2 regions of the Vibrio ishigakensis genome follow, and region 1 is predicted to be linked to the other one. Evidence: predicted binding sites of a transcription regulator. Region 1 holds the regulator's gene; the other holds the start of a gene.

What was found. Region 1 encodes CRP, which controls carbon source genes, mostly activating them, when cyclic AMP is high. Its sites were predicted from a motif close to TGTGANNNNNNTCACA; they were not measured.
Region 2: a site for CRP is predicted at 9,835-9,850, ahead of Pcarn_RS18900 (glycogen/starch/alpha-glucan phosphorylase). Genes of this name have one in related genera too.

The regions. Positions count from the first base shown of each region.
Region 1 covers NZ_AP024881.1:201,624-217,614, reverse strand. The annotation lists gene Pcarn_RS01015 (ABC transporter ATP-binding protein) at 1-931, shown strand, start outside; gene Pcarn_RS01010 (TIGR02444 family protein) at 928-1,386, shown strand; gene Pcarn_RS01005 (hydrolase) at 1,391-2,413, shown strand; gene Pcarn_RS01000 (YheU family protein) at 2,388-2,609, shown strand; gene Pcarn_RS00995 (phosphoribulokinase) at 2,633-3,502, shown strand; gene crp (cAMP-activated global transcriptional regulator CRP) at 3,716-4,348, shown strand; gene Pcarn_RS00985 (DUF1338 domain-containing protein) at 4,399-5,190, opposite strand; gene astD (succinylglutamate-semialdehyde dehydrogenase) at 5,206-6,666, opposite strand; gene astA (arginine N-succinyltransferase) at 6,697-7,716, opposite strand; gene Pcarn_RS00970 (aspartate aminotransferase family protein) at 7,741-8,952, opposite strand; gene Pcarn_RS00965 (anthranilate synthase component II) at 9,169-9,753, opposite strand; gene trpS (tryptophan--tRNA ligase) at 9,834-10,859, opposite strand; gene Pcarn_RS00955 (phosphoglycolate phosphatase) at 10,992-11,669, opposite strand; gene rpe (ribulose-phosphate 3-epimerase) at 11,662-12,336, opposite strand; gene Pcarn_RS00945 (Dam family site-specific DNA-(adenine-N6)-methyltransferase) at 12,419-13,249, opposite strand; gene Pcarn_RS00940 (SPOR domain-containing protein) at 13,317-14,747, opposite strand; gene aroB (3-dehydroquinate synthase) at 14,793-15,899, opposite strand; gene aroK (shikimate kinase AroK) at 15,921-15,991, opposite strand, start outside.
Region 2 covers NZ_AP024882.1:1,108,908-1,124,898, reverse strand. The annotation lists gene Pcarn_RS18925 (hypothetical protein) at 1-264, opposite strand, end outside; gene Pcarn_RS18920 (MAPEG family protein) at 274-648, opposite strand; partial or broken gene Pcarn_RS18915 (IS110 family transposase) at 1,105-2,125, opposite strand; gene glgB (1,4-alpha-glucan branching protein GlgB) at 2,251-4,428, opposite strand; gene malQ (4-alpha-glucanotransferase) at 4,739-6,922, opposite strand; gene Pcarn_RS18900 (glycogen/starch/alpha-glucan phosphorylase) at 7,121-9,574, opposite strand; gene malT (HTH-type transcriptional regulator MalT) at 10,242-12,950, shown strand; gene Pcarn_RS18890 (sugar transferase) at 13,017-13,562, opposite strand; gene Pcarn_RS18885 (UDP-glucose 4-epimerase family protein) at 13,576-14,520, opposite strand; gene Pcarn_RS18880 (nucleoside-diphosphate sugar epimerase/dehydratase) at 14,627-15,991, shown strand, end outside.

The DNA.
Region 1 (15,991 bases):
AAACCTAGTTCCTGGCAGTCGAATCGGTCTTTTAGGTCGCAACGGTGCGGGTAAGTCTACTCTGATCAAATTGCTCTCCGGAGAGTTGCAACCGCAAGCCGGTGAGTGTACCTACTCACAAGGTGTGAAGATTGGTTACTTTGCTCAGCATCAACTAGAGACCCTCCATCCAGAGGAAACACCACTGCAACACATGATGCAGATAGCGCCCAAGCATACTGAACAACAGTTGCGTGATTACCTAGGTAGTTTCGGTTTCCAAGGAGATAAGGCTCTAGATAAGGTTGCTCCATTCTCCGGGGGTGAGAAGGCTCGCCTAGTGCTAGCTTTGCTAGTTTGGCAAAAACCTAACCTATTGCTTCTGGATGAACCCACCAACCACCTAGATCTGGATATGCGTCAAGCACTTACCCTTGCCCTTCAAACCTTCGAGGGTGCTATGGTAATCGTCAGTCACGATAGGTATCTATTGAAAGCGACAACAGATGATTTGTATCTCGTACACGATCAAATGGTAGAGCCCTTCGACGGCGACCTTGTGGATTACTACAAATGGCTGACCGAGCAACAAAAGCAACAGAAAAAAGCCGAATCTAATGCTGATCCAAAAAGCACAGAGAATTCAGCAGCGGCTAAAAAAGACCTCAAGCGTAAGCAGGCCGAGTTTCGCAAGCTAACCGCACCGATACGAAAGAACATCACTAAACTCGAAACCCATATGGATAAGCTCAACCAAGCTTTAGAAGGTTTTGAAGAGCAACTTAGCGATACAGAAATGTATCAGGCGAAAAATAAGGCTAAACTTACTCAGGTCTTAAGCCAACAAGCCGAAGCCAAAGCGGAGCTCGAAGAGGTCGAAATGGAATGGATGAGTGACCAAGAGACCCTAGAGAGTATGCAGGCTGAACTGGACGCAGAATTGAATCTATGACGGAAAGCACGCCCAATAGCAATTTGACCATCGATAGCCTGTGGCAATTTAGCCTACAGTACTACTCCGAGCGGGAAATCAAAGAGGCGTGCCTTACCCTACAGAATCAATTTCACGGCAACGTAAATCTACTGCTTGCCCTTCGTTGGCTCGATCAACATCAGCTATCTTTTCCAAACCAAGAGTGGCCGCGAATGCTCCAAAGCCTTGGACGCACCGAGCCACTTTTGCACCAGTTTCGCGAACTGCGACGTAAAACAAAGCAGCACCTACCTGACACCCTATATCGTGAGTCTCTGCAATTCGAACTCCACCTAGAGCGCCAGCAACAAGCCGATATTGTCGATGCCATCCATCAGTTGCAGTTAGATAAGGTAGAGGTGCCACATTTAACCGATGACTACTGCCATCAACTGGGAGCGGAACACATAGCCTTTATCTTTAGTAAGCATTAAAAGTATGGATACCCTATTCAAGCCACATTGGAGCATGACCAACCCTCACCTGCAGACCCTGCTGCCTAGGTTTGTGCGCAAGGCGCCATTATTTACTCCCATGTGGGAGTGCATCCAAACCCCAGACAGTGACTTTTTAGATCTCGCCTGGAGCGAAGACTGGAATCAACTTCAAGCCTATCGCAAACCTATTTTTGTGCTTTTTCATGGACTAGAAGGAAGTTTCAACAGCCCTTACGCTAATGGTCTGATGCAAGCCTTTGCGCAAAGAGGTTGGCTATCGGTGATGATGCACTTTCGCGGTTGTAGCGGTAAACCAAACAAGCAGGCCAGAGCCTACCACTCGGGAGAAACCGAAGACGCGCGCCTTTTCTTAGAGCACCTGCACCAACGCTTCCCATACAATCCCAAAGTAGCAGTAGGCATCTCCCTTGGCGGTAACATGCTGGTGAACTACTTAGCCAAGTACGCCGACCAACCTCTACTGAATGAAGCGACCATCATCTCGGCACCACTGGATTTAGCCGCCTGCTCCAAACGTATCGAGCGTGGCTTTTCAAAGCTTTATAACAGTTACCTATTGGGCTCGCTAAAGCAGTCGGCCCTACAAAAACTTCACCTGTTGGAAGACAAACTTGGGATCGATAGAGAGACCATACAGAATATGCGCTTCCTTCATCAGTTTGATGATGCGATTACGGCTCCCTTGCATGGTTTCTTGAATGCGCGTGACTACTATCAAAAATGTTCGGGCCTTCCTAAATTAAATCAGACCTCTATTCCAATAAATCTGATCCACGCCAAGGATGACCCCTTTATGACCGATGAGGTCATCCCAAATTTCAAGCTGGCAGACAACATCACCTACCACCTAATGCCAAAAGGCGGGCATGTTGGCTTTATTCAGGGCACTCCTTCGTCACCAAAATTCTGGTTGGAGATGGTGGTTCCCGCTTTTTATGATAAATTTGTATCTTCAATTTATTACCAAGATGTAAATCATGATCGTACCCTGGCAAGAAATTAGCCCTGAGACCCTAGAAAACCTAGTCAAAGAATTCGTGCTTCGTGAAGGCACAGACTATGGAAGTGTCGAGGCAAGCCTACAAGACAAAGTCGATCAGGTGCTTATGCAGCTAAAAAACGGACAAGCTGTCATCGTCTATTCAGAATTGCATGAGACAATAGACATCAAAGTAAGCCAAAACTCACAACTACTATAAACTCACATTCGACAAGGAACGTCATGTCAGCCAAGCATCCCATCATAGCGGTAACCGGTTCTTCTGGAGCAGGCACTACCACCACCTCAGAAACCTTTCGCAAGATGTTCAACATGATGAAGGTTCAGGCTGCGTGGGTAGAAGGCGATAGCTTTCATCGCTTTACTCGCCCCGAGATGGATGTCGCTATTCGCAAAGCCAAAGAGCAAGGTAAACACATCAGCTACTTTGGCCCTGAGGCTAACGACTTCCCAGCCCTAGAAGAATTTTTTAAAGAGTACGGTGAGAAAGGCGAAGGTAAGGTACGCCGTTATCTGCACACCTTCGATGAAGCAGTTCCCTATAATCAGATGCCGGGTACCTTTACTCCGTGGCAAGAACTGCCTGAGAACAGCGACCTGCTTTTCTATGAGGGCCTGCATGGCGCGGTAGTGGACCACAACTGTCATGTGGCCAAGCATGTGGACCTTCTGATCGGCATGGTGCCTATCGTAAACTTGGAGTGGATACAAAAATTCGTTCGTGATACTCGCGATCGTGGTCATTCTCGAGAGGCGGTTACCGACTCTATCGTTCGCTCAATGGACGACTATCTGAATTACATCACCCCGCAATTTTCACGTACACATATCAACTTTCAACGCGTTCCGACCGTAGACACCTCAAACCCGCTAAATGCGAAAGGTATCCCAAGCCTAGATGAGAGTTTTGTGGTGATTCGAATGCGCGGATTTAAAAATGTCGATTTCCCATATCTGCTGGCTATGATTGATGGCTCTTTTATGTCTCGCCACAACACCTTAGTTGTGCCGGGAGGCAAGATGAGCTTTGCGATGGAGCTGATTATCAGACCTATCCTGCAACAGCTTTTAGAAACCGGAAAGATAGGCTAAACGATACACAGCACACACTCTTGTCCGAGACTGTGATAAAAGCCACAATTTTGTTTACATTTTCGGCAATTCTGACCGATCAAAATCAAGAAATGTGGCAAAAAAAAGGATACTATTCGTAGTACAAAATAAAAGTAGTAGCAGCAACTACAAGCCTTGAACACTCATAGGCAACAATACAAATATGCTCGCTAAAGAGAGGAAGATAAGAATATGGTTTTAGGTAAACCTCAAACGGATCCAACATTAGAATGGTTTTTGTCCCACTGTCATATCCACAAATACCCTTCTAAAAGTACGCTGATCCACGCTGGTGAAAAAGCGGAAACTTTGTATTACATCGTCAAAGGCTCTGTTGCCGTTCTAATTAAGGACGAAGAAGGTAAAGAAATGATTCTTTCTTACCTTAACCAAGGCGACTTCATCGGTGAGCTAGGTCTTTTTGAAGAAGACCAAGAGCGTACAGCTTGGGTTCGTGCAAAATCACCTTGTGAAGTTGCAGAGATCTCATTCAAGAAGTTCCGTCAGCTAATCCAAGTGAACCCAGACATCCTAATGCGTCTGTCTTCACAAATGGCGAAACGCCTACAAGTAACTAGCCAAAAAGTTGGTGACTTGGCGTTCCTAGACGTTACTGGTCGTATCGCACAGACTCTACTGAATCTTGCAAAACAACCTGACGCTATGACGCACCCAGATGGCATGCAAATCAAGATCACTCGTCAAGAAATCGGCCAAATCGTTGGTTGTTCTCGTGAGACAGTAGGTCGTATCTTGAAGATGCTAGAAGAGCAGAACCTTATCTCAGCTCACGGTAAGACTATCGTGGTATATGGTACTCGCTAAGCCGAATTCAGATTCAAAAAAACCGCTACTTAGTAGCGGTTTTTTTATGCCTAATTGTTGGTGCTCTCGAATATCTTGTCTGCCGAGGCGGCCACAAAGCCATGGTAGAGCTCGCCTTGGTTATCTTGATAACGCTTGGCAAACTCGTAGAACCCACCAGGGATAGAGTGCACAGCATCAGAGAATGCTACGTCCACTTTGTCCGCCATAGTCGATGACTGCTCTAATAACACCTTAGGAGAGCCTTTTACTTCTCCACCCGAGCTGTTAATGGCAAAGCCTTTTTGCTTCAAAAAGCCGTTCACCTCAGCCACTTCCTCATACTCAGCCAACTGATTCACGCTTACCGTAAAATGATTCGCTCCATAGCCATGCGCCGCAACCCAAGCTGCATACTCACTCTCGCTGGCTAGGATCTGATATTCACCATAGCTAAGGTCCCACAAGCGACCTTGATGTAAGAAATCGGAGCCAGATAGCTTGTCTGCATCGATTTGGTCTACCAGCTTAAGCACAACATTACGCAACTCATTCGAGCACAGGTGCAGTTGAAGCTGGCTGATAAACACCTTTGGCATTTTAGGGTCAGGGTGCTGATAATGCTCTGCAATCAGCTTTTTACTCTCGAACACATAGTCGCCACCTTTCTCGTAACCAAGCTCAATAAAAGGCTTGGCTAGAGTCGGCAATGACACAGGGTCGACACCAAAGGTGCGCAACGCGATGTGGTCGTTAATCAAAGCTTGGTCTTGCTTTAGCAACTCATGAATCGTGTGTGATGACGGGCACAGACGCTCGCAAAAATCACCCCAAAGTTGCTCGAACAGTTGTTCAGCTCCCATATTCCCTCCTTGAAATTACATGGTGATGCCCGGTGATAGAGACTCAGGCAATAATGGCTCAGCACCGTGGATAGATGCCATTGGATACGCGCAATAATCCGCCGCGTAAAACGCGCTCGGTCTTAGGTTGCCAGAAGCACCCGGGCCGCCAAATGGTGCATCACCGCTAGCTCCGGTAATCGGGCGATTGCGGTTCACGATTCCGGCACGGATCTCATCAGAGAACTGTTCCCACTCAGCATCGCGCGTCGAGATTAGCCCAGCCGATAAACCATATTGAGTGTCGTTAGCCAGCTCAATCGCCTTCTCAAAGCCAGAATAGCGCACAACCTGCAGCAGTGGACCGAAGTACTCTTCATCCGGTAGGGTATCGATAGCAGAAGCTTCAAGGATAGTCGGAGACAAGAAAGCACTCTCACCAAGCTCACCTTTGAGAAGGTACTCTGCGCCCTTACCTACCAACTCTTCTGCCGCAGCAACGATCTGCTGCGCTGCAGTGCGGGAGATGAGCGTGCCCATGAAAGGTTGGTCGTCTGCAAACGGCTGGTCCATCTTAAGCTGCTTAGTCACCTCTACTAGACGAGCGACCAAAGCATCACCGGCCTCACCCTGCGGCACGTAAAGACGACGCGCACAGGTACAACGCTGACCGGCACTGATAAACGCCGACTGGATAATGGTGTACACAGCTGCATCTAAGTCGCCATATTCTTCAGAGACGATAAGCGGGTTGTTGCCCCCCATCTCTAGCGCCAACATCTTCTCTGGCTGACCCGCAAACTGACGATGCAGGATATGACCGGTATTAGCGCTACCGGTAAACAATAGGCCATCGATCTTATTTGAACTCGCTAGTGCGATACCCGTTTCTTTACCACCTTGCACTAGGTTGACCACACCCGATGGAAGGCCTGCTTCTTGCCATAGTTTGACTGCAAGCTCACCACAAAGCGGAGTCAGATCAGATGGCTTAAACACCACAGTGTTGCCAGCAAGAAGTGCAGGAACTATGTGTCCATTTGGAAGGTGTACTGGAAAGTTATATGGGCCAAACACAGCTAGCACACCCAGCGGGCGATGTTGTAAGGTCACATCGTTGGCACCTACCTGCTTGTGTTTAGTACCGGTTCTTTCGTGATAAGACTTGATGGATAGACCTATCTTGCCCGCCATTGCAGCGGCTTCTGTGCGAGTTTCCCAGATAGGTTTACCCGTCTCTTTAGAAATGGTCTCAGCGATCAGCTCAGCGTTTTCTTTTACTAGATCTGCAAAGCGCAATACTATCTGTTCGCGCTCTGCAAAGCTCTTCTTTTTCCAACTAAGAAAGCCAGTGCGTGCGGCCATTACCGCTAGCTCTACTTGACCTTCAGTTGCGCTGTGTCCTTGCCAGATAGTTTGGCTGTTATACGGAGACTGAGACTGGATATCGGCGCCTTGGCCAGAGATCCACTCCCCTGCAATAAAATGCGTTGTCATTCCAATCGTTCCTTGTTTGTTTTATTGAACCTATTGTGCGGTCATGCGCACCCAATCACCGCTGGCGACCTCTAGAGCCTCTGCCACCTCTCTAGACAAGATCACCGTCTGGGATTCATTGTCGAAGGCTGCCGGCTGAGCCACCGCTCTGAAGTTTTCAAAAGAGGTATTACAGATCAGATAGTGCTGTGTGCTGCTGTGTTCAGCGATAGAGACCTTAGCTCTGAAGGATTGCCTTACGGTATCGATATTGTTTAGGTCACATTCAACCGTTGGACCTGCATCGAAGATGTCGACATAATCACGGCAGATAAAGCCTTCTTTTTGCAAAAGACGCAAAGCAGGTTTGGTGTTGTCATGCACCTTGCCAATCACAGCTTGGGCTTCTTCGCTCAATAGGTTGATATAGATAGGCAGCTTAGGCATCAAATCAGCAATAAAGCCCTTGTTGCCTGTACCTGTTAGATAATCTGCATGGGTAAAATCTATAGAGAAAAAGTGGTCCTGTAGCCATTCCCAGAATGGAGACTTGCCCTCAGCATCAGACACACCGCGCATCTCAGCAAAGATGGTCTGTGAGAATCTATGTGGGTGCTCTGCCAGCATTAAGAAGCGACACTTAGACATCAATCTGCCGTTGAGGCCGCCTCGAAAGCTCGGGCGTAGAAACAGGGTACAGATCTCAGAACATCCGGTGTAATTATTGCCGAAAGTCAACAGACGAACTACGTTGTTAACCCCCAAAGCCTGGGATGAATGAACCACCTTGCTGATGTGGTAAGAATAAAATGGTACGTCCCAACCAACCGCGGCCTCTATACCTGTAGTGCCGGCTACCTCACCGGTTTCACTATCGAACCCAACCATCAAGTACCCCTCATCTCCGGGTTCGGTGACATCGGGCTTAGCAAAGCTATTTATTGAATGATCGATTCGATTGTTCAGCAGGGTTTCGTTCACCGGCAAGGATGTAAATCCATGCCCCGACTCCTCTGCACACATATAGAGAGCGTTATAATCTTCCTTGGTTATTGGGCGTACTACCAACATCGCACTATCCTCCTGATAGAAAACTTAAGCGTTATATAATTTCGCCACTGCGGCTTCGAGGCGAGCAAATCCTTCCTTGATATCTTGTGGGGTGATAACCAGTGATGGGGTGAAACGAACCACATTAGCACCAGCAACTAGGACCATTAAGCCCTCATCACCTGCTGCTACCAATACGTCACGTGCACGGCCTTTCCACTCGTCTACGAGCTCAGCACCGATCAGCAGACCTTTACCACGAACCTCTTTAAAGATTGGGTATTGAGCGTTGATGCGCTCAAGCTCGGCTCGGAAAAGCTGCTCGCGTTCTTTCACGCCGTCAAGCACATCTGCTGCAGATACGTGATCAACCACGGCTTCAGCTACCGCACAAGCCAATGGGTTACCACCATAAGTAGAACCATGGGTACCCACTTTAAGGTGTGCACCGATCTCATCGGTAGTTAGGATGGCACCGATAGGGAAACCGCCACCTAGTGACTTAGCGGTACTTAGAATATCTGGAGTCACACCCAGACCTTGGTATGCATAGAAATGACCTGTACGGCCGTTACCGGTTTGTACTTCATCGAAAATAAGCAGCGCATTATGTTTGTCACACAGCTCACGCACAGTCTGCACAAACTCAGGAGTTGGAGGTACGATACCGCCCTCACCTTGTAGTGGCTCCATCATTACTGCACAGGTTTCGTCTGAAATAGCCGCTTTGAAGGCTTCGATATCGTTGTATGGGATATGCTCTACATCACCCGGCTTAGGACCAAAGCCATCTGAATATGCAGATTGACCACCAACGGTTACAGTAAAGAAGGTGCGGCCATGGAAGCCTTGGTTAAAGGCGATGATCTTGGATTTTTCTGGACCAAACTTGTCTACCGCATAACGACGTGCCAGTTTAAGTGCTGCCTCGTTTGCTTCCGCACCCGAATTAGAAAAGAAAACCTTGTCGGCGAAGCTAAGCTCGATCAGCTTCTTAGCCAGACGCAATGCCGGCTCATTTGTCATCACATTACTTAAATGCCACAACTTGCTCGCTTGCTCTGTTAGCGCATTCACCATCACTGGGTGACAATGGCCTAAACAGCTCACCGCAATACCACCAGCGAAGTCGATATACTCTTTATCCTGCTGGTCCCAAACATGCGAGCCTTCACCTTTAACAGGGATCATTGGTAGCGGGTTATAGCAAGGTAGCATTACCTCATCGAAATCTTTGCGGGTTACTTCTGAAAACATGTTGTGCTCCTTTTACTTCCTCTCCTGACACTAAGTTAGAAAATTTGCTAATAACAAAGTTCAAAAGAGATTTCCTCTGTAAGCGCATTGTATTAACAATTTATTAACTAGTTCAAGGGTAAACTGTATATAAATCCCCCCTAAATCGGGATGAAATATAGACAATGTGAAGCAGGATAGATAATTGTACTAAGAGCTAGGTCTAATAACGGCTCGTTATGAGACCAGTTTCAGAAAGTTTTTCAGGATTTCGTGACCTTGTTCGGTCTTGATCGATTCTGGATGGAACTGTACGCCTTCGATAGGTAAAGAAGTATGTCTATAACCCATAATTTCGTGGGGATTACCTGCATCATCGACAGTCCATGCGGTCATCTCTAGGCAAGCAGGGAGTGACGCTTTCTCTACTACCAATGAATGGTAGCGAGTAACCGTTAGCGGATTATTGAGGTCAGTAAACACACCCGAGTCGTTGTGCCTAATAGCCGTGGTTTTACCGTGCATCACCTTTTCAGCACGCACCACATTGGCACCTAAAACCTGAGCTATGGCTTGGTGACCAAGGCAAACACCTAAAATGGGCAGTTTACCCATGAAGTGATTAATAACTTCAAGGGAGATACCAGCATCATCTGGGGTACAAGGTCCTGGTGAGATAACCAAAGCCTCCGGCGCCAACTCTTCTATCTCTTGTATGGTGATGGCATCGTTACGCACCACTTGAGTCTCACAACCTAGCTCAGAAAAGTACTGATAGAGGTTGTAAGTAAACGAGTCGTAGTTATCGATAATCAACAGCATGAGAACAGCCTGGCTCCAAAAAAACAATGCCACCGCTTTGGGCGGTGGCATTCTAACACAGTTATTTAGCTTGGGGATGCTTAGCGAGGACGCTGAACAAAGCCCACAGCTTGGTAAACCTTGTCCAAAGTTACCGCTGCTTTCTCAGAAGCCTTATCAGCACCCGCTTTCATTACCTCATTTAGATAAGGAATGTCATTGCGGATTCTGTGGTACTCAGACTGGATAGGCTCAAGCATAGCAACAAGCGCCTGGCCTACATCCTTCTTGAATGGACCGTACATTTCCACACCTTGGTATTGCGCTTCAATCTCTTCGAATGTCTTGCCCGTAGCTGCAGAGTAAAGACCCATAAGGTTTGCAATACCCGCCTTGTTCTCTACATCGTAGGCGATGCGAGGTGGGTTATCTGGATCCGTTTGCGCCTTGTTAATCTTCTTGATGATCGATTTAGGCTCTTCAAGCAAAGTGATAACGTTCTTGCGGTTATCGTCTGACTTAGACATCTTTTTGGTCGCATCCTGCAGGCTCATTACGCGCGCATTCACCTTAGGAATGTACGGTTCAGGAACTTGGAAGATTGGCGCTTCTGCACTGCCGTAAAGGTTGTTGAAACGAGTCGCGATATCACGAGCAAGCTCAAGGTGTTGCTTCTGATCATTACCTACAGGCACTTGGTGTGCACCATACAGTAGGATATCCGCAGCCATCAGCACAGGATAGTCATACAGACCTACATTCACATCGTTAGCATAGCGCTGAGACTTGTCCTTGAACTGAGTCATACGGTTAAGCTCACCCATTTGGGTGTAGCAGTTAAGAACCCAACCTAGCTGAGCGTGCTCTGGTACGTGAGACTGAACAAATAGAGTGCTCTTCTTAGGATCAACGCCAACTGCAAGACACACGGCTAGTGCATCTAGAGTCGCCTCACGCAGGGCTGCAGCCTCTTGGCGAACAGTGATCGCGTGCAGGTCTACCACGCAGTATTGGCAGTCATAATCATCTTGCATCTGATGCCACTGACGCAGAGCACCTAGGTAGTTACCAATGCTTAGTTCACCAGACGGTTGAACACCACTTAACACAATAGGTTTCGTGCTCATGTTATGACTTCCTCAATACTACAAATTAAATCAAATGTTGAACAAAGCAGTGTACTCATCAACGAGTATATTTCTAGCAAAAAAACGCTTTTTTGCGCTGATATAGCTAAAAATGCATGGCTTCTTGGTCAGTTATTGACTCAACTGATGCAGCACTTGTTTAAGACCCGACAGCTGCTGAATCAAAAAGTCCGGATTGGAGTCTTCAATAGGCTCGCCATGGTTATAACCATATGGAAGCGCCACCGAACCAATACCTGCATTCTTGGCTGCCAATACATCGTTTTTGGAATCACCTACCAAGATCATCTGATTATGTGCCATACCATATTTATCCATTAGATATTCAAGAGGCATAGGATCAGGCTTGCGCTTAGGTAGAGCGTCACCACCGACCACCTCAACAAATAAATGTGCGATCTGGTGTTGCTCTAAGATATCTGGAACAAATTGCCCCGGTTTATTGGTGACGATTGCCAATTGATAACCCTCTGCAAAAAGCTGTTCTAGGGTATTTTTTACCGTCGGATAAAGGTGACTCTCATTATGACCACACTCGGCATAGAAATGGTCGAACTCGACTCGAGCCTGCAGCTTGAGTTCATCACTGATGCTGGGGTCGATATGATAGCTTTGACTTAGCGCTCGGGCGACTAGGTTATCTGCCCCATTGCCAACCCATTCACGAACCTGCTCCTCAGAAACGCCGTCGCGCCCCATAGAAAGCATCGCCTTATCTACGGCAACCGTAAGGTCAGGCACACTGTCTACCAGCGTGCCATCCAAATCAAAAGCGATAAACTTAACCATTAACTTTGGCCAGTTCAGCGCGCATCTGTTCGATAACCTCTTTGTAATCAGGCTGATTGAAGATAGCCGAACCCGCGACAAACATATCTGCGCCCGCTTCTGCGATTTCGCGGATATTCTCAGCCTTCACACCACCGTCAATCTCTAGACGGATATCGCGACCACTTGCATCGATACGCTTACGCACCTCACGCAGTTTATCTAGAGTATGAGGGATAAAGGATTGACCACCAAAGCCTGGGTTTACCGACATCAGTAGGATCAGGTCTACCTTATCCATGATGTAATCCAGATGAGAAAGTGGCGTTGCTGGGTTTAACACTACACCTGCCTGACAGCCGTGTTGCTTGATAAGCTGTAAGGTACGATCAACGTGCTCAGACGCCTCAACATGGAAGGTGATCATGCTGGCACCGGCTTTGGCAAAGTCAGGGATGATGGAATCAACAGGCTTCACCATAAGATGCACATCGATAGGTGCAGTGATGCCGTAATCTCTCAAGGCCTTACAGATAGGTGCACCAAAGGTCAGGTTTGGAACATAATGGTTATCCATTACATCGAAGTGCACCACGTCCGCTCCAGCAGCAAGAACGCGCTCAACGTCTTCGCCCAAGCGAGCAAAATCTGCGGATAGAATGGATGGAGCGATTAGAAAGTCTTTCATCTGAGGCCTCGAGGTTGATGTGTAGTGACGGCAAAATTGTACAAAAGCCACCACCTGAACTCAAAGCCGTTTTCAGTTTCTGTTACAGATGCGACTGTTGCGGTTTAAATAGTGCAAGAAGCTCGTCGACTTTGTTACGACCAGCACCGTTGCGACTGATAGTACGCTTCACCTTAACTACGTTAAGCTCAGCGCCATGGTACAAGCGGCGGGTGAGCGTAGTATCGTGGTTGGAGATAAGCACAGGTACGCCACGAGAGGTCGCGGCGCGCTCAGCAACATCCGCTAGAGCTGCCTGATCATCCAAAGAGAAACCGTTCCCAGCATAGGTGGTGAAATTGGCCGTGGTCGACAAAGGAGCATAAGGTGGATCGCAATATACCGCACAGCCCTTGCGCACTCGCTTAAAGGTCTCTTTATAGCCCTCACAGATAAAGGTCGCCTTTTGCGCCTTTTCTGCAAAGAACTCTAGCTCAGCTTCTGGGAAATATGGCTTCTTATAAGAACCAAAAGGTACGTTAAAGCCACCCTTTTTGTTGTAACGGCATAGACCGTTAAAACCAAAACGGTTCATATACAAGAAGGCAACTGAACGAAATTGAATATCATCGGTTTCATTAAACTGACGACGAATATCTAGATAGGCCTGCTTTTGATTGTATTCTGGCGTAAACAAACGCTTCGCCTCATCGATATAAGGCTGAGGGTTGGTCTTTAGCAGGTTATACAGATTGATAAGGTCAGGGTTGATATCAGCCAGCAAATACTGCTCATAGTCGGTATTCAGAAATACCGAGCCTGCCCCAACAAAAGGTTCTACCAGCTTTTTCGCTTGCGGAAGGTGGCGCTGAATGTCTTCAACTAACCCGTATTTTCCGCCTGCCCATTTTAAGAAGGCACGTTGTTTCTTCATCGCTGGTCTTGTTTACCCTTGTTCAACTGGGGGCGAAATGTACCACAAAAACCGTGTCGGCTCAGCGTTATTTTCCAATCTCGATCTCTTTATGCACTTGAGACATAGATTTAACCCAAGGTTGCAATGCCTGAACATCTTCAGCGAATTGAGAAATGGCCCACTGTGCAGTTTTGACAGTTTTGTAATCGCGATAAGTCACTATGTACCAGGTCTTATTTGAACGTATAGTCGGATAGATTCGAGCGGCATCGTCACCATCAAGACGATATTTTTCGATAAACACTTCGACTTCTTGCATGGTACGAAACGCTCCAAGCTGAACCGTATAGCGCGTTCTAGAAACCTCTAGTAGCTCATCTCTAGCAAAGGAAAAACTGACCGCTGGCTCAGATGGCTTAACCTGTTTTTGTGGCTTGGCAACCGCTTGCTCGTTGTCGATTAAGCTATCTAATACCTCATCAGGCACCACTACTCGCTGGCGACCATTACCGTTATCACCTACGGTAGCTGTCTCCTCGGTCACAGGCGGAGGAAGAACTGCGTCATCTTGTTGTAGGGTATCTCGCTCAGCAAGTTGCATATCCCCAGGCTCAGTGCCGTCACCCTGCTTCATCTCAAGCTCAAATTCATTGCCAGTTTGTAAACTAGCTTGATCGCCTTCTTGCTGCCTGCTGCCCGAGCCATCACTCATCCACCACCAAAGTAGCAGACCTAATACGGCAACAACAGCCAGTGCCAACAAACCATTCTTGGCTGAGCCTCTAGAACCATGTGGAGTTTTCTTAGTCGGTTTCACTTCCGTTCCTAATTCATTTAGTAGCCCTGGATAGGCCTTCATTTTATGGGCGCGCTTGCGAAGTTGATTGCGCTTTTTGATGCTCTCAAAACGCCTTAGCACCAGAAGATCCAAAAATAGGTCTCTGTCCTGATTAGATAGTGGTGAGATTGTCATAACCCTAGGCTGAACATTAAAGCTCGCGCACAGTGGAGTCAGCTTTTCTAGCTTTAACTCGGGACCGGTAATAAAGATTAGGTGTAGGGTTAGAGTTGGGTGAGCGGTTAAGCGTTCAACCAAACCCCAGAGTTCAGACAAAAGCGATGCTGGCGCCAATCCTGCGTCGTCCAGCACTATCTGTAGGCGATGATTCTCCAAACCAAAGGCTTGATCTAGATTTTCATATAAAGATAGGGATGCGTCTGAGCAGTACTCTGGGAGTAACTGCTCTAAAAGCTGAGCGCGGATATCCTGCTCACTGTCACCTGGATGACACTGAACAATGGCACTGTGATTAACGCTGGTAAATTCGAGATGAAAGCGCTGACCAAGGACGGTTTTACCTGAGCCTGTTTTCCCAGATAAAACCACTAAGCTAGAGCCAAACTGCAAACAGCCGCGTAACTGCTCAAGCAGCTGCGACTGAGATTTTAGCTCTAACCATTTATTCGACTGGTCAGAAGTCCTTCTCTGTTTTACTAGCTTATCTATCAGGCTCATCCGTCACTCCTTGACTTCAGTAAATACCAAGCCTAATGCTTTTGTCTAGTCCTCTCGGCCATCTTCAATGGCTTGATAGACATGCTTGTGGTCAAGATCACTAACCACCTGCGAGCTACCAATGGAATCTGGGATAATCAGTCTTAGCTGACCAGACAGCACTTTTTTGTCGCGCATCATGTGCTTCATAAAGTCTTCGCCCGTCATCTCGCTGGGAGTATGAACAGGAAGGTCAAAGGCTTTAAGCAGGCTTTCGATTCGGTCTACATCTTGCGACTGCATACGACCATCATGCAAGGCTGCACGTGCTGCCATAACAGTGCCTGAAGAAACCGCCTCTCCGTGGAGCCAGTTGCCGTAACCCATTTCCGCTTCGATAGCGTGGCCAAAGGTATGGCCTAGGTTTAGCAATGCACGAATACCCGACTCTTTCTCATCCTGAGCAACCACATCTGCCTTAATCTGGCAGCACTTTGCGATAGCAGAGGTAAGAGAAGCAGGCTCAAGCCCTTTCAACTGCGCTTGGCTCTGTTCAATCCAATCAAAGAAAGGCGAATCTATGATAATGCCGTACTTGATCACCTCGGCCATACCTGCGCCAAACTCACGTTTCGGCAGAGTCTTCAGCGTATCAATATCGATAATCACGGCTTTAGGCTGATAGAAGGCGCCTATCATATTTTTGCCCAGCGGATGGTTTACCGCTGTTTTACCACCAACCGATGAATCTACCTGAGATAGCAAGGTTGTTGGGATCTGAACAAAATCAACGCCGCGCTGGTAACAAGCAGCAGCAAAGCCGACCAAGTCACCAATAACACCACCGCCAAGAGCCACTAACATCACATCACGACCATAGTTATGCTCAAGCAAGAAGGTCATGACCTGATTAAAGGTCTCTAGGGATTTGTATTGCTCACCATCATTCAACTGTAGCACTCGGGTTTGACAACCTAGAGCCTGAAATTGACCCTCAACCTGATCTGCGTATAGCGGACCAACTGTGGTGTTGGTGATAATAACGACGTTTTGTTTAGAAAGGTCTTTTTGCGATGGGAATAGAGAAGAATAAAGGGCTGGGTTTCCCAATAACCCAGCACCAATAGAAATTGGGTAGCTACGCTCCCCTAAACTTACCGTGATCCGTTCCATGGGATGCACTCCTAAGTAAGATTAACGCTCTTCCAGCATTTTAACGATTTGATTCGCAACAACTTTTGCGCTCTGATCGTCAGTTTTAACTG
Region 2 (15,991 bases), on a different replicon from region 1:
TTGCGACTTTAACTCATCAAGAGTTTCGGTTGGTGCAGATTCACTTGCTAACATGACCACCATGGTTTCTTTTTTACGCTCTAGGTTTTCGATACGATTCCAAGCTAATTGTATTGAGCGTAGATTATTATCTCTCGCCTCACTTAAGCTCCCATTTTTCGACACTAACCCGTCAATCACCTGACTGGATATCAAGATGGCTAAGATGTTAAGCAGAAGGCCGACTAACACTAGAAGCCAAGCCGGTGGCCAGAATCGTCGCATAAAGCCTCTCTAGAACTGGGACAAGCCGATATTAATTACAGCCAGAGAACAAATTGGTATCAAAGTCAGAATCATTCCCCAATAACGCCCCTTAAATTTTTTATTCAAAATAGACAGGCCGTGCATAACTCGCCCCACCACCAGCGATAAGCCAAGCAGATGCACCAAAGGCGTATACAAACCATTGTATTCAGCTAAAAAGAGTAAAATAAGAGCGATAGGTATATATTCAGTAGCGTTTGAATGGGCGCCACGGGCGACTTTGAGGTCTTCCACCTCACCATCGGCATGGGAGATGCGATGCTTACGCCGTTGCTTTATTACTTGAAAAGCCAAGTAAAGCACCCAAGCGGCTAACAGACTGGCATAGAGAGAGGTCGCCATAGAGAATTCCTTTTCTAACGTTTATTGATTGTAGATAAGGATTGGCTAAGTGTTGGATATTGAAGTGAAAAGATTGGTTAACTCAGACTCAGTGCAAAAAAAAAGACCCCGGATAGGCAGAGCCTTCCGGGATGACATTAATTAACTAGTTTTGTTTAGAAACCGTCATATATGGACCCACCCAGTTTGCAAGTCATTTTTCATTCTTAGTTATTGAGTCATTGTCGTTCATATATCCGGCCTGTTAATTGAGTTGTGTCGTACTCATGACCTTGATGTAATCTGCACCCAGTGCTCTTTATCATACCGACGGCTTCCTTTGAGCCAATGACGGTTTCAGAGTTTCGCTGGGGCGGGATGACCGCTAACCATCGATGTAAAATGTATCGCAACTGACGATGTGTGCTATTTAAAATTTCTGATTTAAATGTAATTTATGGCGTAATCGCTATTGGTTTACGCCTCTTTAAGTTGGTACGGTTTGTTGTGTGTGATTACTGCCCATACAATGCGCGCTAACTTGTTCGCTAATGCAACACAGGCTTTGTTGAAGCTCTTCTCGTGCTTCAACTTAGTCGCCCAGACGCTTACTCTGTCGTTTTTCTTATCTGCATATTGGAGTGCACTTCTTGCACCGTGTACCAGAAGAGCTCTGAGTGCAACATTACCTTTTTTGGTAATACCATATAATTGAGACTTTCCTCCAGTTGAGTATTGTCTCGGTACCAGGCCACACCAAGCGGAGAAGTGTCGCCCACTCTTGAACTGTGTTCCACTTCCAATTGCAGCATACAAGGCTAAAGCAGTGATAGGTCCTATACCCACCACGCTTTTCGCTATCTGGCAGACGTGATTCTCTTTAGCAAAAGCCTTCAGCTTGGTCTCGAGTTGTTCAATACGCTCGTTTAATACAATGAACTCTTGGTTGAGTTCATTGAACAACTCTCTCGCTACCCAGGTTAGCTCATTATTGGGGTCTTCTAGGAGCTCAGGAACGGTTCGACGTAAGGCTGAGAAACCTCGATTCACGCAAAGCCCATATTCAAGCAGCAAACCTCGTATCTGGTTCATCAGTTGAGTGCGTTGTTTAATCAAACGCTGTCTGATGCGCAGATACATTTGGGCATCTTGTTGGTCAATTGTCTTTACCGGTACAAACGTCATATTGTCGCGTTGTGCGGCTTCTGCTATGGCTTCTGCGTCGTTGTAGTCGTTTTTATTTTTACGACGATACGAAGTGACATGTTGCGGGGGGGACAAGTTTTACATGATGCCCAAGCTTGATGAGTTCTCGAGCCAAGTGATTAGAGGCACCACAAGCTTCAATGGCTATTACTTGAGGAGTCAATTTGGCAAAGAATGGCAGTGTCGCAGCTCGCTTAAGTTGCTTCTTACGAGTGATTTTCCCACGTGATGTGACGAACACTGCATGAAAAACATTCTTGGCAATATCTAATCCGACCGTTACATTTGTCATGTGGACCTACCCTTATTTAGATGCTTGTTTACTCAACTTCATCTTGGCGCATTGCGACGCCGTGTAAAGGGTGGGTCCATTTCATTATACCGGAAAGCCAATTGGCTTATCCGGTATCTTCACAGCTACTTAGTCTTCTTATAGAACACAGTAGCCAGCGGAGGAAGCACCATCTGTACTGACTGCTCCAAGCCTTCACTCTCAACCTTCTCGGTCACTAGCTTAGCTGGAAGCGCAGTGTTCGAACCGTTGTACTTCTCATCGTCTGTGCTTAGTAGCAGTTCGTATTCAGCCTCATTAGGAATTCCTAAACGGAACTCTTGGTGCGGTACTGGCGTAAAGTTAGAAACGACTAGGATACGCTCGCCGTTGTCATCGATACGCTCATGAGCAAGTACGCTTGCCTCTGCCGCATCTTGTAGGCGCCACTCAAAACCGCGAGGATCATAGTCCAAGTCGTGCATCGCAGACTCGTCTTTATACAGCTTGTTCAGGTCGCGAGTCAGATTTAGTACGCCTTGGTGACGCTCATAATCTAGCAAGAACCATTGCAGTTGATCGTCGTGGTTCCACTCAGCCGTTTGACCGAACTCAGCGCCCATGAAGTTCAACTTCTTACCAGGCTGACCATACATGTAGCCCATGTATGCACGAAGGTTTGCTGTCTTCTGCCACTCATCACCTGGCATCTTGTCGTGGATAGCACCCTTTCCGTATACCACCTCATCGTGAGACAGAGACAGCACGTAGTTCTCACTGTGTGCATACACTAGCGGGAAAGTAATGGTGTTATGGTGATACTGACGGTGAACCGGATCTTCTTTGATATAAGAAAGACTGTCGTGCATCCAACCCATGTTCCACTTGAAGCCAAAGCCAAGGCCGCCAAGGAAAGTCGGCGCTGATACGCCCGGGAACGCAGTAGACTCTTCTGCGATAGTCATCGCATTCGGGAAGTGCTTGTACACCTCCTCATTCATCCACTTCAGGGTCGAGATAGCGTCGTAGTTTTCGTTACCGCCATCTTGGTTCGGGATCCACTGATCGTGGCTACGCGAATAGTCTAGGTACAGCATTGACGCTACTGCGTCTACACGGATGCCATCGATGTGGTAATGCTCAAACCAAAACAGTGCGTTCGAAACTAGGAAACGACGAACGTGCTCACGACCTAGGTCATAGATGTACGAGTTCCAATCTTGGTGCCAGCCGCGACGCGGATCTGGATCGTGGAACAGTGGCGTACCATCGAAGTTAGCAAGGCCGTGATCATCTGACGGGAAGTGTGCTGGAACCCAATCCAGAACTACACCAAGACCTGCTTGGTGACACTTGTCTACGAAGTATTTGAAATCGTCCGGTGAACCGTAGCGGCTAGTTGGCGCGAACAGACCGATTGGCTGATAGCCCCAAGAGCCATAGAACGGGTGCTCAGATACTGGCATTAGCTCAACGTGGGTATAGCCTAGGTCAACTAGATAAGGCACCAGCTCTTCTGCAAGTGCGCGGTAGTTAAGAAAGTCACCATTCTCATCACGACGCCATGAACCTGCGTGAAGCTCATAGAATGACAGTGCTTCGCCACGCTTTTGCGTTACTGGGCGGTTCTGCCAAGCTGAATCCTGCCACTGGTATTTAGTTTGATCATAAGTAACCGAAGAGAATGACGGATACTGCTCGTGATGGAAGCCCCATGGGTCTTGCTTGTGAGGTAGACCTTCACCGTTTGGACCTTTCAGCTCAAACTTATAAGCGGTGCCTTCTGGCAGTTCAGGAATAAAGATACCCCAGATACCGTAATCTAGACGCTGCATTGGGTTACGACGACCATCCCATGCATTGAAACCGCCTACTAGGCTTACCGCTGATGCATGAGGTGCGTATACAAGGAAGCGCGTACCTGAGATGGTTTTGCCATCACGTTCAACCGTTACAAACTGCGCACCCATGTGTTGATACATCTGCTTTGGTGTATGCAGATGATCGAATTCTTCATAAAGAGCGTGATACTGATACGGGTCATCAAGGATCTGCTCGGTGTCACCCCAATGAACAGCTAGCTTATAGTGGGTGAAAGAAAGGTCGATATCTTGAGCAAGAACGAATGCGCTCTCTTTATCACGCTCAAGTTCGATACGCTTGTCTGAAATTAGCACTTCAACACGGTCTGCACCTGGCATCCAAACCGTCAGTGAGCGACCTTGCTCACGTACAAATGGCCCAAGCAGTGAAAATGGGTCAGCAAAAGATGCTTGGCTTAACTGCTGGTAAGCTTTCTTAATTTTATCAATAGGCTTAATCACGCCTAATCTCCTCAATAGTCCGTAATTTGTAATTATTTTTCCTTAGTTCTCGTAATTCACGAGCCCTAACCAATCATTGTTATTGTGTTGTTTATTAGCTTTTTCGTTATTTTTTATTCAATTTAGCCAACCACCGCTACAAAAATGGTGGTCAGCTGACAGCTGAAAGCTATTAGCTGTCAGTTGTACCTATGACATAAAAAATGCCCGCTGAATGAGCGGGCATTTCAGAGCTTCCAGATTGTAACTTAATTACAAAATTGAAAGTTTGAAGCGAGTAGAAGTTTTCACTTTAATTGGTCAGACCAAATTAGTGAGACGCCTTCTCACGAACCTCAGATAGAGACTTAGCAATCTCGTTCACATCATCACGTGCAAACATCTCTTCTAGGTTCACTGACAGCTTACGACGCCAGTTTGGATATTCATCCACGGTGCCAGGGATGTTTACTGGTTTATCCATCTCTAGCCAGTCTTCAAGCTGAACACTTAGTAGAGTTGAAGAGCCTGCTGCTACGTGAAGCTGAAGCGCTTTCGCCAGGTAACGATCCATTGGCACGTATTCCGCGTTCTCACCAATACCTGAAGACAGGAACTGAGGGTTGTTTTGGCGAATTGTGTTTAGGATGCCTTGCTTGCACTTCAAGCGATCATCAAACAGACCAGCAAGTTGCTCTTCGTTTGGATACAGACCTAGCTCTTTACCCAGTTTCAGGTCATCACAGTGCCAGAAACCGCGTAGGGTTGGCATGTCGTGCGTACATAGCGCAGACATAGACTGGTCTGTGTACTCTGTTGGGTTGATGAAGCTTTCATCTTCATTAGTTTCGAAGAAGAATACCTTGTAAGAGTGAACGCCTGCGTCACGTAGGATACCTACGATCTCATCTGGTACAGTACCTAGGTCTTCACCGATTACTGAGCACTGGAAGCGATGCGACTCAAGCGCAAGGATTGCTAGCATATCCTCAACTGGGTAGTACATGTACGCCCCTTTAGTCGCGTTCTCACCCTTAGGAATCCACCATAGGCGAAGTAGGCCAAGAACGTGGTCGATACGCAGAGAACCACAGTGTTTCATGTTTGCACGCAGTAGTTTGATGAAAGCATCATAGCCAGTCGCTTGCAGCACTTGAGGGTTTAGCGGTGGTAGACCCCAGTTTTGACCTAGAGGACCTAGGATATCTGGTGGAGCACCGATGCTCGCGTCAAGGATAAGGTTGCCTTCGTCAGCCCACGTTTCAGAGCCAGAATCTGCAACACCTACCGCAAGGTCACGATATAGACCAACAGCCATGCCTTTCTCTTCAGCCAAAGCTTGCGCCTCGTTGATTTGAGTATCAGCAATCCACTGTAGGTACATGTATAGGTTTACTAGTTCACGGTTGTCTTTGATGAACTTCTGAGTTGCCGCAGTTTCGAAACGACGATATTTCTCAGGGAATACAGGCCAACCCCAAGTATTTGAATCTTGATCGTGCAGTTCTTTGTGCAATGCATCGAACGCTGCTTGATGAAGCAGGCTATCGCCACCCTCTTCAACAAAGTTTAGGAAGGCTTGAGCACGCTCAGTGTTCTTGTCTAGATGACGAGATTTGAACTCAGCGTAAAGCAGAGGCAGCACGCTCATCTTGAGATCAGAGACTTCGCTGTAGTTCACATGTTGAACTTCACGAGCCTTCTGCAGACGCTGCTGGAATTCAGCACTGCCAACCTTCTGTTGCGCTTCCGCACTTAGCGCAAACTCAGGTACTGAGCTTACATCGATGTATAGGATGTTCAGCCAGCGACGAGAAGACGGGCTGTATGGGCTCGCACCTTCTGGGTTTGCTGGGAACAGAGAGTGAATTGGGTTTAGACCTACGAAGTCACCACCGCGCGCTGCGATATCGCCAACCAGTTGTTTCAGGTCACCGAAATCACCGATACCCCAGTTATGTGGAGTGCGTAAGGTGTACAGCTGAACACTTGGGCCCCAAAGCTTCTTGCCTTCTTCGATAGAAGACTGCTTATAGCACGCTTGTGGAGTCACGATTAGAGTCATTTCGTAAGGTGCTTTACGACGCTTACGCGTTACGATCAGCTTGTGGTAGCCCCACTCAATCTCGTTAGGAAGGGCAAATACCAAAGCACCACCATCAGCACGCTCATCACGAACGATTTGCGACTGAAGGTAGCCTTCTAGTACTTCACCTTTTTCAGTTTCTAGACGCCAAGCAAACTCGCTTTCACGAGCACTCACACCTAGGTTCAATTCGATCTCTACTGGCTCACCGTCGCGAACGACTTTAACTGCCGCCAGTACGTCTTTCTTGTGTTTTTTCTCAGCAGACTTTAGCAGTGCTTCGTCACTGCTCGTATCATAGCCTAGTGACGCTAGCAGACGACGAATGGTCTCGTCTTCCACATAAGCCTCATCACCCCAAGCACTGACATAGCTATCGGCAATACGAGCCATTTCAGCGACTTTTTTTAGTGCGGATTGTTCTTTCATCGCTCTCTCCGAAGACGAAACACGCCTTCATCCATTTCATTGTTGTTTTTGTGATACTGGCGCGCAACTGCGCACCGATTGAATTCTTTCAGACCCAGCCACTGCTTTGGTCGTCATCCCGGAAATTCTGAAAGAAATATCCGGGACCTTGTTACGCAAAGTTCCCAGAACTCATTTCTAAGTTCTGGGAGACTTTAATTAACGGCTTACCGCTTCTAGCTTCCAGATGTTGTTCACGTAGTCGCGAATCGAACGGTCTGAACTGAACTTACCAACTAGTGCTGTGTTCAGGATGGCTTTCTTAGCCCAGCCAGCTTGGTCACGGTATTGAGCATCCATATCTTCGTGCGCCTTCACGTAAGATGCGAAGTCTGCAAGACATAGGTATGGGTCACCGCCGTCTAGTAGGCTGTCGTAAGTTGCACGCAGCAAGCCCGGTTGACCTGGAGTGAACTCTTCACCGATTAGTAGGTCCATAGACGCTTTCAATAGGTGGTCAGCATTGTAGTAGTCGAATGGGTTGTAACCGCGTGCTTTAGTCGCTTTCACGCCCTCAACATCAAGACCGAAGATGTAGATGTTCTCATCGCCAACTTCTTCACGGATCTCAACGTTTGCACCGTCCATCGTACCGATAGTTAGGGCACCGTTTAGAGCCATCTTCATGTTACCTGTACCAGATGCTTCTTTACCCGCTAGCGAGATTTGTTGAGAAACGTCAGCCGCAGGGATGATGATCTCAGCCATGCTTACACGGTAGTCAGGGATGAATACCACTTTCAGCTTGTTGCCGATGCGTGGGTCATTGTTGATCTTGTCTGCAATCTTGTTCACTGCGAAGATGATTTCTTTCGCTAGGTGGTAGCCAGGAGCTGCCTTAGCTGCGAAGAAACATACGCGTGGTACGCAATCGAACTCAGGATCGTTGATGATGCGGTGGTATAGAGACAAGATGTGTAGCAGATCTAGGTGCTGACGCTTGTACTCGTGTAGACGCTTGATTTGAACGTCGAAGATAGCATCTGTATCTAGCTCAATACCCATGTTCTCAGAAACCCAATCAGCTAGACGCTGTTTGTTCTCTTTCTTAACCGCCATGAATTCTTTCTGGAATTTAGCATCGTCAGCAAACTTAGCTACTTGTTCAAGTTGCTCAAGTTTCGCTGGCCACTCAGAACCAATCTTGTCTGTGATAAGCGCAGATAGACCTGGGTTACAGAACTTCAACCAGCGACGAGGAGTGATACCGTTAGTCACGTTGTGTAGACGTGTTGGGTACATCTCGTGGAACTCTGGGAATAGGTCTTTCTTAACTAGCTCAGAGTGAAGTGCTGCTACGCCGTTTACTGCGTAAGAGCCGATCACACATAGGTTCGCCATGCGCACCATGCGATGGAAGCCTTCTTGGATGATAGACAGCTTAGCTTGCTTCTCACCGTCACCAGGCCACATTGCACGTACTTCTTGTAGGAAGCGGTGGTTGATTTCGAAGATGATTTCCATGTGACGAGGAAGTAGACGCTGGATTAGCGACTCAGGCCAAGTCTCAAGTGCTTCTGGAAGTAGTGTGTGGTTGGTGTATGCAAATGTTTGCGAGCTGATTGCCCACGCTGCATCCCACTCAAGACCACGCTCATCGATTAGGATGCGCATTAGTTCAGGAATAGCGATAGTTGGGTGCGTATCGTTAAGCTGAATGGTCTCTTGCTTTGGTAGATCTTCTAGAGAGTAACCTGCCGCTTCGTGACGACGTAGGATGTCACGTACAGACGCTGCCGAGTGGAAGTACTGCTGCATTAGACGCAGAGTCTTACCCTTCTCGTGGTTGTCGTTCGGATATAGAACCTTAGTGATGTTACCTGCATCGATTAGCGCGTGCTGTGCTTCGAAGTAGTCACCGTTGTTGAAGCTTTCTAGAGAGAAAGGAGCAATTGCCTGACATTCCCAAAGACGCAGTGGGTAAACCGTGTCTGACTCGTAGCCCACGATTGGAAGATCCCATGGCATTGCTTTTACAGTCATGCCTGGAACCCACTTGCGAACTTCTTTACCGTTCTCAACAACCCATTGAACTTCACCGTAGAAGCCAATTTCTTGAGCAAGCTCTGGACGAGCTACTTCCCATGGGTAGCCTTCAACGCCACGCCATGCATCAGGTGCTTCTTGCTGACGGCCATCTTTGAATGATTGCTTAAATAGGCCGTATTCATAGTGCAGGCCGTAACCTACAGTCGGGAATTCTTGAGCTGCACATGAGTCCATGAAACATGCTGCTAGACGACCAAGACCACCGTTACCTAGTGATGGGTCGCGCTCTTCTTCTAGTAGGTCAGTTAGGTTATGACCTAGTTCAGCCATCGCGTCAGTGATCTGCTCATACAGACCCATGCTGATAAGGTTGTTACCAGTTAGACGACCGATCAAAAATTCTAGTGATAGATAGTTAACGCTTTTTGCGTTTTTGATTTTTGCATCCGCTTCAGTTGCAAGCAGATCGAAAGTGGTGAGTTCAGCTAGCGCGCGGCCCATTGCCAAGTACCATTGGCGGTCGGACGCGTTTTCTACAGTGGTAGCATAGGTAGATGTAAGGTGATTCTTCACGCTCGCTTGGAATTGAGCTTTGTCGAATTTTTTTTGTTGTGCAGGTTTCATTAAGAACTCTCACTTAGTGTTTATTTCCAACTGTGGCCATCATCCTCGAACCCTGGCAATGGTTCATCCTCCTACCCGAGGGGTGGATAAGGAGGAGTAGACAGGGCGTAGGGATGAGGAGAAAAAAGAGTTGTTGAGCCAGATCCCATAAACACCCCCCTCCCCTCTACAGGGCGAGACCAAGATCACGTTAAGTCATGATTTGCGCTCTTATGGAATGAATATCCGTAACCCGAATTATTTTTCAGAATTGTAAAAAGCGTGAGTTCAATCACGACAAATTATGAGCAGAATGAATGTTTCATCGACGAAAAATGTGCAGGCTCAATCCCTGCTTGAGAGCGAAACCCAGCTATTTGAGATCGGCTTCACAAATCTGAGGCGTAGACGGTGAATTTAGGTGAATATCAGACCAAACAGGGGTGTGATCAAATTACATCCAGTGCTTATTCATCTAGAATCGATGAGGTTTAGGGATGAGACGCCGTACCAGAATTAAATATAAAGGCGAATAAGACGACAAGGTGCACTGCCAGCGCTACCCCGTCATCCCGGAAAGCATTAGCTTACTCCGGGATCTTCAAACCGAGTACATCCTACAAGTGTGCCGGAATGACGACTCCCCCAAAGCATAAACATAAGAATAACTGACTAGGTAAAGACACAAATGTGGATTCCATCAAAACTGACTCGCCCCGGCCGCTTACATAACGCCATCGTGCGTCCCCGTGTTTTGGAGCTTTTGCAGCAAGCGCCCTTTTATAAGCTGGTGCTATTTCGCTCCCCTGCCGGCTATGGCAAAACCACTATGGCAGCTCAATGGCTAGCCGACAAAACCCATGTAGGCTGGTATAGCCTGGATGAGAGCGATAACGACAGCTACCGCTTTATCTCCTACTTTGTGCGCGCTATTAATAAAGCAACCGACAACATCTGTGTGAACTCTCTGGCACTCATCGAAAAACGCCAGTTCTCATCATTGCACAGCTTGTTCGGCGAGATTTTCGCAGAACTCACTAGTACCCATCATGAAATCTACTTGGTGCTAGATGACTACCACCTCATTACTAATGAAGAAGTGCACGAAGCGATGCGCTTCTTTATCAAGCATATGCCAGACAACGTCACAGTTGTGGTCACCAGTCGCTCTAACCCACCACTGGGCACGGCGAATCTTCGTGTACGCGATCTTATGATTGAAATCGACGATGACCTGCTCGCATTCGATACTGAAGAGACGTCACGCTTCTTAAGCATGCGTACCAAAGAAGAGATAGATGAATCAACCGCTACGGATCTTCGCAACTATGTAGAGGGCTGGCCGTCAGCACTTCAGCTTCTGGCTATCCAAGCCATTCAACAAAATAAGCCGATTAAAGAGTCTCTACTGGCGATTGAAGATTTCAATCACACACACTTATGGGACTATCTGGCAGAAGAGGTATTTGATTACCTAGACGAAGACACTCAGCAGTTCCTGATGCAGTGTTCAGTGCTGGATAACTTCAGTGATGAACATATTGCGGATGTGACCGGACGCGATGACGCGCTGAATATGCTGGAAAACCTAAACCGGTTTGGTCTGTTTCTTAATACCAGTACAGACGAGCAAAACTGGTTCCGCTTCCATAACTTGTTCAGTGACTTCCTGACCCACCAGCGCAGCACTCACCTGCCACAGCAAGAGCTATCTCTACAAACACAAGCGGCTAAAACCTGGCTTAAGTACAATCGTCCTGTAAAAGCACTGGCACACGCACAAAAAGCCAAAGACTCCGACTTGTGTGCAGACATCATGCGCGAGCACGGCTGGGCCATGTTTAACGGCGGTGAGCTAGTAACCCTAGAAAATGCCATTGCCGAGCTAGAACCGGATCAGCTGTATCAAACAGCGAAACTGCCTCTATTGCGTGCATGGCTTGCTCAAAGCCAGCACAGATACAACGCGGTAGGTGATTTGCTTGCCGAAGCTAAGGTAGAACTGGAAAAACGCAACATCAGCATCTCAGCCAACGAGAAAGGCCAAGTCAGCGCCCTACTCGGCTTGGTTGCCATCAACCAAGGCAAACCTGAGAAAGCTCTAGAGCTGGCTGAACTGGCACTAAGCCAAATTGACAACAACGACTTTAGAAGCCGCATTGTGGGCACATCCGTTATCGGCGAGGTAAACCACGTACTGGGCCGATTAGACCGCGCGCTACCTATGATGCAGCAGACAGAAAAGCTTGCGCGTCAGTATCAGGTTTACCACCAAGCGCTGTGGGCTCTGATCCAACAAAGCGAGATCTTGATTGCTCAAGGCTATATCCAAGCCGCACACGAACTTCAAGAGCAAGGCTTTAAGATCATCGAAGAGCACCACCTGCAGCAAGTACCACTGCACGAACACCTACTGCGCATCCGCGCTCAAATCCAATGGTGCTGGAACCACCTAGATGAAGCTGAGCACTTAGCCTATAAAGGCATCGATGTTCTAGGTGAGAAGAAACAGAGCCGTCACCTACACAGCTACTCAATGCTAGCGCGCATCGCTATCGGCCGCGGTGAAATAGACAAAGCCGGTCGCTTTGTAGAAAAAATTGAAAGCCTACTAGCCGAGTCCAACTATCACCTAGATTGGACAGCTAATGCGTCCCTTTCACAGCTTCTGTACTGGCAAGCGCGTGGTGATACAACCTCCATCCACAACTGGTTAGTACAAGCAGAGCAGCCAGAAAGCGCCAGCAACCACTTTACTCAACTGCACCTTCGAAACATCGCCCGCGCACAAATCTGCACGGAGCAGTTTGATCAGGCAGAACTTACCTTAGCGCTAATGCGTAACGAAGCCGAAAAACACGGCCTAGTGACCGACAAAAACCGCAATCTCATCGTTGAATCTGTTCTGCACATCAAAACTAGCGACGAAGTACAAGCCGGCGAGAAGCTAAAACAAGCCCTATCCATGACCAACCAAACCGGCATGATCGGCAACTTCATCATCGATGGCAATACCATCGGCAAACTGATGGATAAGCTAGTCAACAAAGGGCAGCTAGGCGACCTAGAGCGCCACCGCGCCCTACAACTACTAAAAGAGATTGGCAACAAGCAACGCAGCCGCGCCGTCCACTTCGATGAAGAGTTCGTCAACAAGCTCGTCAACCATCCAAACATCCCAGAGCTGATCCGCACCAGCCCGCTGACCCAGCGAGAATGGCAGGTGCTAAACCTAATTTATTCTGGCTTCAGTAACGAGCAGATTGCGCAGGAGCTTGATGTTGCCGGGACAACAATTAAGACGCACATTCGAAATTTGTATCAGAAGCTGAATATTGCGAATCGAAAAGAAGCAATTGAGACGGCTGAAAATCTTTTAAGACTAATGGGCTACTAGACTAGCAACACAAGTGGCATCCCGGAAAACTCGTAGGGTTTATCCGGGACCTCTCAAACTAAAAATCTAAACCCTATCCCCTGCCCCTTTACCGAGCACAGTCTGGACTATGTACTTAAAATAATTAGAAATAGACATAGTTCGAATCATTTTTGCATCCCACTCAGCAAGCAGTTCAGGCGTAGACATATCGATCTCATTCACCTGAGCCAAGCCAGTGATACCAGGCCTTACATCAAAGACTTTCAAAGCACTTCTCGCACTGATTAACTCTTCTTGATTAAACAAGCAAGGCCTCGGACCAACCAAGCTCATTTCACCTTTTAGCACGTTCCAAAGCTGCGGCAACTCGTCTAATTTAGTTTTCCGAAGAAAGCTACCCAGCTTAGTTACCGAGCTAGCACCAACCAAGTGCGTTGCAACAGAGGCCGTATCAACTGGCATAGTCCTGAACTTAACCAGTACAAACTCTTGTTTATCTTTTCCAACTCGGATCTGCCGAAAAACCGGTGCTCCTGTATCAAAATATCCTAAAACCCAAACTACCAACAACACTGGCCACAAAAATAACAGGCCAAAGAAAGACAACACAAAATCTAAGAATCTAATCACGCTCTGTTCCAACTTAACTATTCTTATTCGCTAAAAAGTCATCGACGGTCTTTTGTATACCCTCTTCAAAGCTATAAGGCGGTTCCCAACCAAGTACTTTACGAGTTTCACTAATATCTACCTGAAGAAAACCAAACAACTTAACTTCTAGCTCTGGTTTTCTAAAAACAGTCGCCGCCAACTTAAATATACTGCGAGGCACGGGCACAAGATAACTTTTAACCTTCATAGATTTAGCGATAGACCTAAGTAAACACCTAGTCGACACATCATGATTATCTGAAACCAAAAAGGTCTTACCTGCAGCCTGTGGATTTGTGCAACAATTCAACACTAGATCAACAAGGTTCTCAACATAGACCAAACTTCTTCTGTTATCGATCGAACCAAAAGGCAATGGTAACTTTCTTGATGTCCATTTCATTAAGGTTAAGAAATTCGCCTTGACTCCAGGACCATATACTAAAGGAGGTCGAATGATTACTACTTCCATACCGGTTTCTTCAGAAACTTTCCGAAGGCGCAGTTCCGCTTCGTATTTACTCTTGCCGTAAAAATCGTCTGGCGCTAAATCAACGTCAGGTTTAAAAGGATGGTTTGGTGCACTGTATTCGCCGTTAACCTTTACAGAACTCAAGAAAACGAACCGTTTCGCCCCATTGTCTGCAGCTTGTCGAGCCAAATTTTCGGTACCGAGCACGTTAGTATCATAGTAATCGCTATAAAGTGCCTCATTATCCATTTGATGAACAAGTGCTGAACAATGAACCACGCATTCAACCCCTTGCAGGGCTATTAGCCAGTTCGTTTTTTCTGTTAACCCTTCAACGACTACGTTGTTAGGCAGTTCCATAATGGACTTTCTGGTTTGCGATACCGGGTTCAAACCGAATTTCAGACTTGTTTTTACTACCTGACTACCTATGAAACCGTTAGCACCTGTTACTAAAATCTTCAATATTCACCCTAATCGTTCAAATAAGCACCATTAACTAAATCGATGCTAGCAAAGCCCCAAAAAGCTATTTAAAATCATAATGTTCAAATAAACCAGATAAGTGTAAATGTTTAATCCATACAAGTTCATAGTCTTTGCCAATCGCAAAAACAAACGAATCATAACAGTCACATACGACGTTGTTGCTGTACTTGCGTCTTTATATGTATCTATTGCTGTTAGGTTAGGCGGTATGTATGTACCTTTAGGTATGGATGAGTATGCGAGTATGCTTATAACCCTTTTGGTTACTCTAGCATGCTTTACAAAGCTCGGAATGTATCGAGCAGTCCTTCGCTATATGATGGTTCCTGCGCTCGGGAACATATTTTTAGCAGTCATATTATCCGCATTGGCATTAGCCTTATCCAGTTTTTTTATTCAGTCCTTTATTCCTAGAAGCGTACCGTTTATCTATGCTGGTATTGCTACGCTAACACTAGGTGGGCCTCGAATTCTAATTCGTGTTTTATTTCATCACTATTATCGTCGAAAAAAGCCAAATGTCCTCATTTACGGCGCAGGTGCCACAGGTCGAAATTTGGCCTCATCACTCATACAGGGAGACGAATATCATCCTGTAGCAATTATTGATGATGATAGGAGCAAAGACGGCAACATCATTTACGGATTGAGAGTTCATCATAGTACTGAATTTCAACGTTTGACGTCACTTTATCAGCCGCAAAAGCTGCTATTAGCGATTAATAATATTTCTCAAGGAAAAAGGCTACGTCTTCTGGACGAACTTTCTCACTGGCCTATTGAGGTTCAGTCAGTACCTTCATTGGAAGAAATTGCCTCAGGCAAAGGTTCTGCAACCGAAGTCCGAGACTTGGATGTTGCAGATTTGCTCGGAAGGGCCCCTGTCACACCGAACAAAGATCTTATGAGTCGAAACATTACCAATAAAGTTGTTATGGTAACCGGCGCGGGCGGCTCTATTGGTTCTGAATTATGCCGACAGATTATCGTTCAACAACCGAAATCTCTGGTCCTATACGAGCTAAATGAATTCAATCTTTATCAGATTGATCAAGAATTGAGGTCAACTATTTTAAGGCTGAAGGTAGACTGTTCAATAATATCTAGCCTAGGTTCAGTGCAAAATGAGAACCGACTAATCAACACCATGAAAACTCACATGGTAGAAACTGTTTATCACGCTGCAGCTTACAAACATGTACCCATGGTTGAAAACAACATTGTAGAGGGAATAAGGAATAATGTATTTGGAACCCTCGCGTGTGCGAATGCAGCGATGATCACCGGCGTCAATAACTTTACACTAGTTTCTACAGATAAGGCTGTACGCCCAACAAATGTAATGGGTGCCAGCAAACGATTAGCCGAGTTGGTCTTACAATCACTGGTTTACAGAGAAAGTGAGACGACCTTTACAATGGTAAGGTTTGGCAATGTCTTAGGTTCT